3 regions of the Nonomuraea monospora genome follow, and region 2 is predicted to be linked to each of the others. Evidence: riboswitches for the same ligand, from Rfam matches in the RefSeq annotation. Region 2 holds a riboswitch; each other region holds the start of a gene.
The links. Region 2 has a riboswitch for cyclic di-AMP ahead of ABD331_RS32930 (C40 family peptidase). Riboswitches for the same ligand answer to the same signal wherever they lie in the genome.
Positions count from the first base shown of each region.

Region 1 (3,267 bases), on a different contig from region 2:
CCGAGGGCCTGTCCGGCGCGGCCAGGGACTTCGTCGCGCTGCGGCCGGAGATCCCGGGCGCCGAGCAGGCGATCCGCGACCTGCTCACCCTGGACGGCACGCGCGGCCAGTACGAGACGGGCGTGCCCGACCCCGCCGTGGTAGCCCCGGACGGCTGGATACTCGACCAGTACTTCCTCGACCTGCCGGGCCGGAAGGAGGCGCAGGTCGCGCTGGCCTTCGACTATCACACGAACGTGGAGCGGTACGAGGCGTGGCAGGCGTGGCTGCGCTCGCACACCCCGCCGACGCTCATCGCGTGGGGCCGTGACGACCCGTTCTTCCCCGAGCCGGGGGCCCGCGCCTACCTGTGTGACGTGCCGGGGGCCGAGCTGCACCTGTTCGACACGGGGCACTTCGCGCTGGAGACGCACCTGGCGGAGATCGCGCCGCTCATCGCCGGCTTCCTCGACCGGGTGTGGTCCTGAACTAGCCAGGAAATGCGAGAGCGCGCGCCCCCCGGAGGGGACGCGCGCTGATCGCACTACGGCAAGGGGCAGGAAGCCTGGAACGTTCCGGTCAGCCGGCGTACTGCGGGTACCCGTACCCCACGACCTGCGACTTCGGCCGGACACGCTCTTCGACCTTGCCGTTGCCGGTGTTGCCCTCGACCGTCGAGATGGTGCCGTTCTGGTTGTCCTTGACGACGAACCCGACGTGCTGGATGTCGCTCAGGCTCTTGCCGCCGTCCCAGGCGAAGAACACGACGGCGCCGGGCTTGGCGGTGGTGCCCCAGCGGTGGTTGGCGGCGAACCACTTGGCGTGGGCGACGGTGTAGGCGTCCCAGCCGACCTGCGGGCGGGCGCCGGTCTGCTCGCCGACCCAGGAGACGAACATCGAGCACCAGGCGGCGTTCAGGTACGCGGAGCGGCTGCCGCCGTCGCGGGCGACGGTCTCGCCGGCGCGCTGGGAGCCGGCGTACCACTGCTGGAACTTGGTGCCGCCGCCGTAGGAGTTCTCGGAGGTGCCGACCTGGGCCTTGGCCATGGCCAGGACCTGGTCAGCGGTGACGGTGATCTTGGTCTCGGTGCGGTCGTTGTCCGCCGCGCCGGCCTTGTGGGCGGCGAGGGCGGTGGCGGGGTGCTTGGCGGCGGTGGCCGCGGCGACGCCCGTGGCGGTGTCGGCGTTGGCCGTCATGGCGTTCGCGCCGAGGGCGGAGGCGATGACGGTGACGCCGAGGGCGGCGCGGGCGATGTTGCTCTTCGACACAGCGTTGATACGGTTCATGGCCATCGAGGGAGGTGCTCCTTGCTTCCATGCCGCTTACCGGGTTAGCTGACGGGCTCGGGCGTGGAAGCTGCCCTACGGCACCGGAGTGCCGATTCGCCCCAAAGACATGGGTCCCCGGTTCCGCGCGGAGGCGGATTCAGCGGTCGCAGGACGATCCTGCGATGTTTCGTGCGATGGTCAGACATAGCCGGACAAACCGGACTTATGTCCCGAGATGCCCCATAAGGTAATACATGAGGCAAGAGGATTACAAATCCATAAAAGCTCAGCTAGGCAATCTGCCTGCGAGCGTCGGCCAGAAGCCCCATCATGGCAAGGGATTCGTCAAGAGGCATGATCGAGGATTCGGTCCTGCCTTCGGCCGTGGCGGCGCGGACTTCACGTAGCTCTCCGGCATATCCGTTGTCCGCCGGATCGAGCACATGCTCTTCCGGCTCCATGGAGGGCCCGGTGAGAACGATCCGCTGCGGAGCCCAGAACGGCGCCGGGATGTCCGCCCGCATCTGAGTACCTACAACACAGGCGGTGTTCGGGTAATTCCCGAGCAATGAGGCGGCCACGAGAGCGTGTCGGCCGCCGGGGTAGAGCAATGCCCCGGCCGCCTCCGCGTCCACCCCGCTGGGGGCCAGGGATCCGGTGATGCGCAGGTCAGCGGGCATGCCCAGGATGAGCTGGGCCAGCCCGAACGGGTAGATCCCCAGATCGAGCAGGGCGCCGCCGCCCAGCTCCGGAGCCCACAGCCGGTGGGCGGGGTCGTAGGGCGCGGCGAAGCCGAACGTGGCCTGCACCGAGCGGAGCGCGCCGAAGCGCGGATCGTCCGCGATGAGCCGGATGAGCGGGTTGAACCGCATCCACATGGCCTCCATCAGGAACACGCCCGCCTCGCGCGCCAGGCGCACCATCTTCTCCGCGTCGTCCACGGTGGCGGCCAGCGGCTTCTCGCAGAGCACGGCTTTACCTGCGGCGATGGCCGGCTCGGCGACCTCCAGGTGCTGCGCGTGCGGGGTGGCCACGTAGATCGCGTCCACCCCCGGGTCGGCGCACAACTGCTCGTAGGAGCCGTACGCCGACTCCGCCCCCAGCGTGGCGGCCAGGGCCTGCGCCCTGGCCAGGCTCCGTGAGCCGACGGCGGCCACCCGCATGCGGGGCTCCGCCGCGATGGCGGCCCCCACGGTACGGGCGATACCGCCGGTGGCCGCAATTCCCCAAGTGAAATCTCGCACGTCGGCGATGTTATAGGGCGGGTAAAGGAAGGGTTATGGGGGGATATGTAATTAAGGGCGCGGCGTCACAAATGTCACGCCCGTCACTCAGGTCATGTTGAACGTGTCGGGATCCGGCCCCAGTCGCTGTCCTTTGTTCAGCGCGCCGATGGCCGACATGTCCTCGGTGTCGAGGATGAAGTCGAACACGTCGATGTTCTCCTTGATCCGCGCGGGCGTGACGGATTTCGGGATCACCACGTTGCCGAGCTGCAGGTGCCAGCGCAGCACGATCTGCGCGGGCGTCTTGCCGTACTTGCCCGACAGCACCGCCAGCGCGGGGTCGGCGAGCAGCCCCTGGCCCTGCCCGAGCGGGCTCCAGGCCTCGGTGAGGATGCCGTTGGCCTCGTGGAAGGCGCGCATCTCGCGCTGCTGCAGGTACGGGTGGAGCTCGATCTGGTTGAGCGCGGGCGTGATGCCGGTCTCCTCCATGAGCCGGGTGAGCGTCTGCACCGTGAAGTTGGAGACCCCGATGGCCCTGGCCCGGCCGTCACGGTAGATCTTCTCCATCGCCTTCCACGCCTGCACGTACTTGTCCTGCTGCGGCACCGGCCAGTGGATCAGGAACAGGTCGACGTGGTCGAGGCCCAGCCTGGTGAGGCTCTCGTCGAAGGCGGCCTCGGCGCGGCCGTGGTCGCCGTTCCACAGCTTGGTGGTCACGAACACCTTCTCGCGCGGCAGCCCGCTCCCGCGCACGGCCCGCCCGACGCCCTCCTCGTTGCCGTAGGCGGCGGCG
Region 1 is NZ_BAAAQX010000011.1:187,213-190,479, reverse strand. It holds gene ABD331_RS23120 (alpha/beta fold hydrolase) at 1-467, shown strand, start outside; gene ABD331_RS23115 (CHAP domain-containing protein) at 559-1,272, opposite strand; cyclic di-AMP (ydaO/yuaA leader) riboswitch at 1,285-1,421, opposite strand; gene ABD331_RS23110 (Gfo/Idh/MocA family protein) at 1,539-2,492, opposite strand; gene ABD331_RS23105 (aldo/keto reductase) at 2,580-3,267, opposite strand, start outside.
Region 1: linked by a shared signal. The riboswitch ahead of ABD331_RS23115 (CHAP domain-containing protein) and the one ahead of ABD331_RS32930 (C40 family peptidase) in region 2 are both predicted to bind cyclic di-AMP.

Region 2 (3,267 bases):
GATGCCGAGCGGCCACCTGACCAGCTCGACCAGCGCGGTGATCACCAGCGTGCCGAGGACGACCCGCACCCACCACGGGCCCTTCAGCCTGCCCAGCACCCTGGCGCTGAACGGGGTGGCGACCAGGATGCCCGCGATGATGATCGTGAGGGCCAGCGCGATGTAGCTCGGCAGGGTGGTGGCCGCGTCGAACGCCCGCGCCCTGGCGAGCTGGGCGGCGCTGAAGTCGCGCGCCGGGTCGGGCGGGCCGCCGGACAGGACCTGCCAAGGGGTGCTGAACGCGGTCACGGCCAGGATCACCAGGCCCAGGAGGATCAGCGCGATGGCCGCCGGGCGCGTGGACGCGGCGTCCTCCGATTCCGCCGCCTCCGCCCGGCGCTCGCCCCCGGCCCCGCCTGCCGACGCGACCGTCTCCGGTGCCACCGGCTCCGGGGAGAACGCCGTCTCCGATGCCGCCGCCGTCTCCCGGGGACCGGCGCGCTCGCCGCCTGCCGCGTCCTCGTCCGGATGGCCGGCCGCGCAGACGGCGGCCATCGCCCCGTCCGTCACCTCCTCTTCCCGTGTCGCGTCGCCGATGTCTTCTCGATCGCTCATCTGCCTCCCCTTCACCCGAGCTGATCCCGCACGTACGCGCGCCACCGTGCCGTCAGTATGGCGACGGAGAGCCCCAGCGAGGCGAGCGCCTGATCGACGCCTCTGGCCCGGGCCGCACGGTAGAGCCACACCAGGGTCCCCTCACCGAAGCGGTCAGCGAGGAAGCGACACGCCAGCCAGGCCTCCTGGTACGCCCGGGCGAGCCGGTCCGGGTCGCGCCCGTCCGCCGCGAAAGCCGCAGGTCCGGGCAAAGCGTTCGGCAGCCGTCCGGCGCGCACCTCGGCGGCCAGTTCGGCGGCGGCGGTCTTCACGGGCAGTCCGGCGTCGCGGTAGCCGACGTAGTCGGCGAAACCCTCGTACAGCCAGACGGGCAGCCCTTCCGTGCCGGCCACGACGTGGGTCAGCTCGTGGGTCAGCACCACGTCCCTGCCGATGCGGCTGAGCGTGGCGAACGCCTCCGGCACGACGATCACGCGCCCGCCGTCGGCCACGGCGGCCAGCCCGTCGAGCCGTGCGGCCCCGGCCAGGCGGGCGGCGTCGCGATCCGACTCCGGCAGGACGATCAGGGGGCGTACGGGCCTGCCGAGCACGGCCGAGACCCGCGCGCCCGCGGCGTCGGCCCCGCGCGCCAGCTCGTCGAGCGGTTCGCGCCGGGCGGTTGCAGGGGCCACGACGTTTGCAGGGGCCGCGACGGTTGCGGGGGCCACGACGGTGGCGCGGCCTCCGCGGCTGACGGCCGTGCGCCGCCCCGGCCACAGGTCGCGCAGCTCGGGAGGGAGGATGGGGGCGTCCGGCAGCGGGGTGGCGGCGGCGGGAACGAGGAGCAGGAGGCCCGCCACCACGGCTCGCCGGCTCACCTGCTCGAACACGATGCCCGATCGTAGTGCCCCTGCCCGCGTGCGGGCGCCGGACGTGCGAGAGCCCCGTCCGAATCCAGGAAATACTCCAAGAATCCGGACGGGGCTTCTTCACATGCCGGGACGAACTGCGCCGACGAAGGACGATCGGCGCCATCCGCTCAGCTTGTCGATGCGTACCCGTTCACCTGTCCGCGGCGAGTGGATCATTTTGCCCTTGCCGACGTACATGCCCACGTGGCCGAGCCCGCTGAAGAACATCAGGTCACCGGGCTTCAGGTTGCGCCAGGAGACCTTCTGTCTGGTGCGGGCGAACTGGCTGCTCGCCACGCGCGGGAGCTTGACGCCGGCCTTCTTCCAGGCGAACTGGACGAGACCGGAGCAGTCAAACGAACCAGGCCCTGTGCCTCCGTACCGGTACGGGTCACCGATCTGGTTCTTGGCCACGGCGACGGCCTTGCGGGCCTTCGCTTTCTGCCGGGCGAGCTTGGCGGCCTTTAGCTGGGCCGTCGTGGCCTTCTGGGACGTCTTGGCGGTGGTTCGCGCCTTCACCGTCGTCAGAGTGGCCGCTTCGCTCGTCGTCTCCGCCTGAGCCGTTGGGGCATGGAGGATCAGACCTCCGGCCGTCACGGTCATCGTGAGTGCTACGCCACTCAGGGCAAGGCGGGACAGGCGGGGGTTCTGCAGGGGATTAGACAGGATTGCTCCTTGTGTCTTCCACGAACGCCTACCGGGTTAGCTGACGGATTCGGGCGTGGAAGTCGCCCTACGGCGCGATGGGCGCGCCGATTCACCCCTGATCCCTTGGGGAATTGGGATCGCTGGGTCCCCGGCTCCGTGCTCCTGGCTGCACGGATTCGGCAGGCCGCGTGCCCCGATCGAATGATGTGGGGATGCTCGGGGGAGCGGCCGGCGGATCTTTATCTGTCTCACATCGGGAGGGACCGATGCGGGTTCGCGGCGACATGGCTTGTGCACCGCGACGACGCCAGAAGGTACGCCGAAAGGTCAAGGATCGGCAAAGGGTGAGTCAGGTTGTAAAGATCAGATAGGGAGGTCAGTCAAGACGGAAACCCCTGCTGGAACACCAGGTTCTGTTACCATAATGTGACCCTGCTCACACTTCCGGATCGGCCTGGTTGTCAGGCGTCAATTGTCACCTAAGTCACATTTGACACGGTTTAAACGTGAGCCACGCCACTGGGAGCGCTCCCGCGCATGGAAAAGCCATCTACGATGCCGAATCGTAGATGGCCGGAAATGCGCGCGAGAGCAGGCCGAAACGGGCTCCGCGACTACGGGCGGATGGCTCCGACCAGGGAACGGCCGTAGGCGGAGAGCTTGACGACCTTGACGACGTCGCCGGTCTGCGGCGCGTGGACGATCTGCCCGTTACCCGCGTAGATGCTGACGTGTCCGAGCCCTTCACTGAAGATCAGGTCGCCGGGCTGCAGCGCGTCGAGCGACACCTTGCGGCTGGCCCCCCACGCCCACTGCTGCCACGTCGTCCGCGGCAGCGAGACTCCCGCCGCCGCCCAGGCCGCCTGCGTCAGGCCGGAGCAGTCGAAGCCGCGCGGCCCCGTTCCGCCGTAGATGTACGGCTTGCCCACCTGCGCGTACGCGAACCGCAGCGCCGCGGCGGCGCTGCCGGAGGCCGACCCGGTGTACTTGATGCCCGTGCTGTTGGGGTTGCCGGGGTTGTACGCACCCAGCTTGTCCAGCAGCTTCTTCTGCTGGGCGATCAGCTTGCGGATCTCGGCGCGCTCCTTCTCGACGGAGTCGCGCTCCTTCTCCGCGTCGTCCAGCGCCACCTCGG
Region 2 is NZ_BAAAQX010000019.1:204,116-207,382, reverse strand. It holds gene ABD331_RS32940 (M48 family metallopeptidase) at 1-594, opposite strand, end outside; gene ABD331_RS32935 (gluzincin family metallopeptidase) at 606-1,463, opposite strand; gene ABD331_RS32930 (C40 family peptidase) at 1,563-2,087, opposite strand; cyclic di-AMP (ydaO/yuaA leader) riboswitch at 2,161-2,324, opposite strand; gene ABD331_RS32925 (C40 family peptidase) at 2,747-3,267, opposite strand, start outside.

Region 3 (3,267 bases), on a different contig from region 2:
CCGGCTTCACCGCCAAGTCCGCCCGCCAGCAGCAGGAGAAAGAGGCGATCGCGCGGCACGCCGCCACGCTGGTGCGTCCCGGCACGGCCGTGGCGCTGTCGGCGGGCACCACCACGTGGGCGCTGGCCCGCCACCTGATCGGCGTGCCCGAGCTGACCGTGATCACGAACTCGATCCCGGTGGCCGACGTCTTCCACCGCAACCCGCGCGCCGACCGCACGGTGGTGCTGACGGGTGGCGTGCGCACGCCGTCCGACGCGCTGGTGGGCCCCGTCGCCGTGGCCGCGATCCGCCGCCTGCACGTGGACACGCTGTTCCTGGGCGTGCACGGGATGAGCGTGCGCGCCGGCTTCACCACTCCCAACCTGCTGGAGTCCGAGACCGACAGGGAGCTGGTGACGGCCGCGACCCGGCTGGTCGTCCCGGCCGACCACACGAAGTGGAACACGGTCGGCATCAGCACCATCGCCGAGCTGAGTGAGGCCGACGTGGTCATCAGCGACGCGGGGCTGCCGGAGGACGCACGCACCGAGCTGGCCGAACGGGCCGGAGAACTGATCATCGCGGAGGGCACCCCTTGAAGCGCACCATCACCCATCTGGCCGACGGTCGGGAGCTGATCTACTTCGACCGGCGCGACGACGCCGACAGGAGCGCGATCGACCGGCGGACGCTCGACCCCCGGCCGGTGGCCTCCGAGCTGCGCTACGACCCGCTGACGGAGGAGTGGATCGCGATGGCCGGGCACCGGCAGACGCGCACGTTCCTGCCGACCGGCGGCACGGCCGAGTGCCCGCTGTGCCCGTCGTCCGACACGCGTTCGACGGAGATCCCGGCCTACGACTACGACGTGGTGGTGTTCGAGAACCGGTTTCCGTCCTTCTCCACCAATTTCGGGGCCTACGGGGAGCCGGGCGGCCTGAGCGAGGTCCGTCCTGGCGTGGGCAGGTGTGAGGTGGTGTGCTTCACCTCCGATCACGACTCCTCCTTCTCCAAGCTGTCCGACTCGCAGGTGGAGCTGGTCATGGAGGCGTGGGCCGACAGGACGGCGGAGCTGTCCCAGATCGAGGGCGTGGAGCAGGTGTTCTGCTTCGAGAACCGGGGTGAGGAGATCGGCATCACGCTGGCCCACCCGCACGGCCAGATCTACGCCTACCCCTACGTCACGCCCAGGACCAAGCTGCAGCTCGCCGCCGCCGGCCGCTACACCGGGGGCAACCTGTTCGCCGACGTGCTGGCCGCCGAGCGGGAGGCGGGCACGCGGGTGGTGGCGGGCAACGAGCTGTGGACGGCGTTCGTGCCGGCCGCCGCGCGCTGGCCGTTCGAGGTGCACCTCTACCCGAACCGGCGGGTGCCCGACCTGGCGGCGCTGACCGAGGAGGAGCGGGCGGCGTTCGCGCCGCTGTACACCTCGGTGCTGCGCGCGTTCGACGGGCTGTTCGGCCTGGTGATGCCGTACATCGCGGCCTGGCACCAGGCGCCGGTGCGGCAGGGCAGGGAGCTGGGCTACCTGCACATGGAGCTGTTCAGCATCAGGCGGGCGGCGAACAAGCTCAAGTTCCTGGCCGGCTCGGAGTCGGCGATGGGCGCGTTCGTGAACGACGTGCTGCCGGAGGAGGCGGCCCGCCTGATTCGATCACAGATTGATCACTAATAGATTTCTACTTAAGGTCGCATGACTCGTGATCTACCACTAATATCCCCATATGCACCGGCCGTAACGGCCCGGTAGCAGGCCTAATCCCGGGCGAGGCGCCCGGGAGCCGGGGACCCAAACCGCACCTGGGGTGAATCCGCTACGGCGGTAGGGAAGCGCACTCCCATGCCCGAACCCGTCAGCTAACCCGGCCGGCAGAGGGAGAGGAACATCTACGTGGCGGCTTCGTCCCCCGCGATCCTGGCCATCGGCCTCTTCACCGCCACCGCCGTCGCCCTGTCGGCCACCCCCGCGGCAGCCGCGGCGCCCAAGCCGTCGGAAGCCGAGCTCCGCGCCCAGCTCAAGCAGCTCAACAGCAAGGTCGACAAGCTGATCGAGCAGTACAACCTCAAGCGCGTCGAGCTGGCCGAGGCGCAGGACGCCGCCAAGGCCGCCGCGGCCAAGGCGTCCACCGCGGAGCAGACGCTGGCCGCCGCCGAGCAGCGGGTCGCCGACATCGCCCGCCTGCGCTACCAGAACGGCGACCCCTCCGCGCTGCCCGGTTTCATGCTCCCCACGGACGCCGGCACCGCGGCGCTGCTCGAACAGCTCACCGCCGAGCAGCAGGCGCTCGTCGCGACCGTGGCCAAGGCCCGCGACGACAAGAAGAAGGCCAGCCAGGAGGCCGCCGCGCTGACCACCAAGATCAAGGCGGACGCGGCCAAGGTGGAGGAGCAGCGCGACGAGGCCGAGGACGTCATCGACGACATCAAGGACAAGCTCCAGGATCTCGTCCCCGTCGCGACGGGCCGCAACTCCAACGGCACCTGGGCGCCCCAGCTGCCCACCGGCTCCGACAACATCACCGCCCGCACCCGGCTGATGAAGGCGCAGGTGGCGAAGAACTTCTCGCTGCCGTTCACGGTCGGCTGCTTCCGCTCCGGCTCCAGCGGCGAGCACCCGCTGGGCCGGGCCTGCGACTTCATGATGAGCACGGGCGGCTCGATGCCCTCGGCCGCGAACAACGCGCTCGGCGACCGCATCGCGGCCTGGGCGATCCAGAACAAGGACAAGCTGGGCGTCAAGTACGTGATCTGGAAGCAGCGCATCAACCAGGGCTCAGGCTGGCGCGCGATGTCCGACCGTGGCAGCGTCACCGAGAACCACTTCGACCACGTGCACATCTCGATGAACTAAGAGGCGGCGCACGCCGACGGACAGAGCTTGGCCTCGGGGTAACGCGGTGACGGCTCGTCCAGGATCGGCTGCCGCAGCCCCTTCAGGTGCCGGTCGAGGAAGGCCGCCACGTACGTGCGGGTCAGCTCGGCGGCGCGCTCACCGGACAGCGTTCCGCTGACGGGCGTGACGCCGAGCGCGCCCTGCAGCAGCGGCCCGTCGGTGAAGGACTGGTGCTCCGCGCCTGTCAGCACGATCCACCGCTTCCACCCGGTCAGCAGCTTCCAGTCGCGCTCCCACGACAGGTCCCGGCCGCCGGGCACGTGCTGCGGCGTGCCCAGGAACAGGAACGGCCGCGAGAGCCCGCTCTTCGGGATGCGGGCGTAGGTGGTGCCGTCCATGTCGATGCCCGCGCGGATCCGCGGGTCGGCCAGCATGGACGCGACGCTGCTCGC
Region 3 is NZ_BAAAQX010000004.1:16,230-19,496, forward strand. It holds gene ABD331_RS09095 (DeoR/GlpR family DNA-binding transcription regulator) at 1-581, shown strand, start outside; gene galT (galactose-1-phosphate uridylyltransferase) at 578-1,654, shown strand; cyclic di-AMP (ydaO/yuaA leader) riboswitch at 1,725-1,868, shown strand; gene ABD331_RS09105 (coiled-coil domain-containing protein) at 1,874-2,833, shown strand; gene ABD331_RS09110 (alpha/beta hydrolase family protein) at 2,830-3,267, opposite strand, start outside.
Region 3: linked by a shared signal. The riboswitch ahead of ABD331_RS09105 (coiled-coil domain-containing protein) and the one ahead of ABD331_RS32930 (C40 family peptidase) in region 2 are both predicted to bind cyclic di-AMP.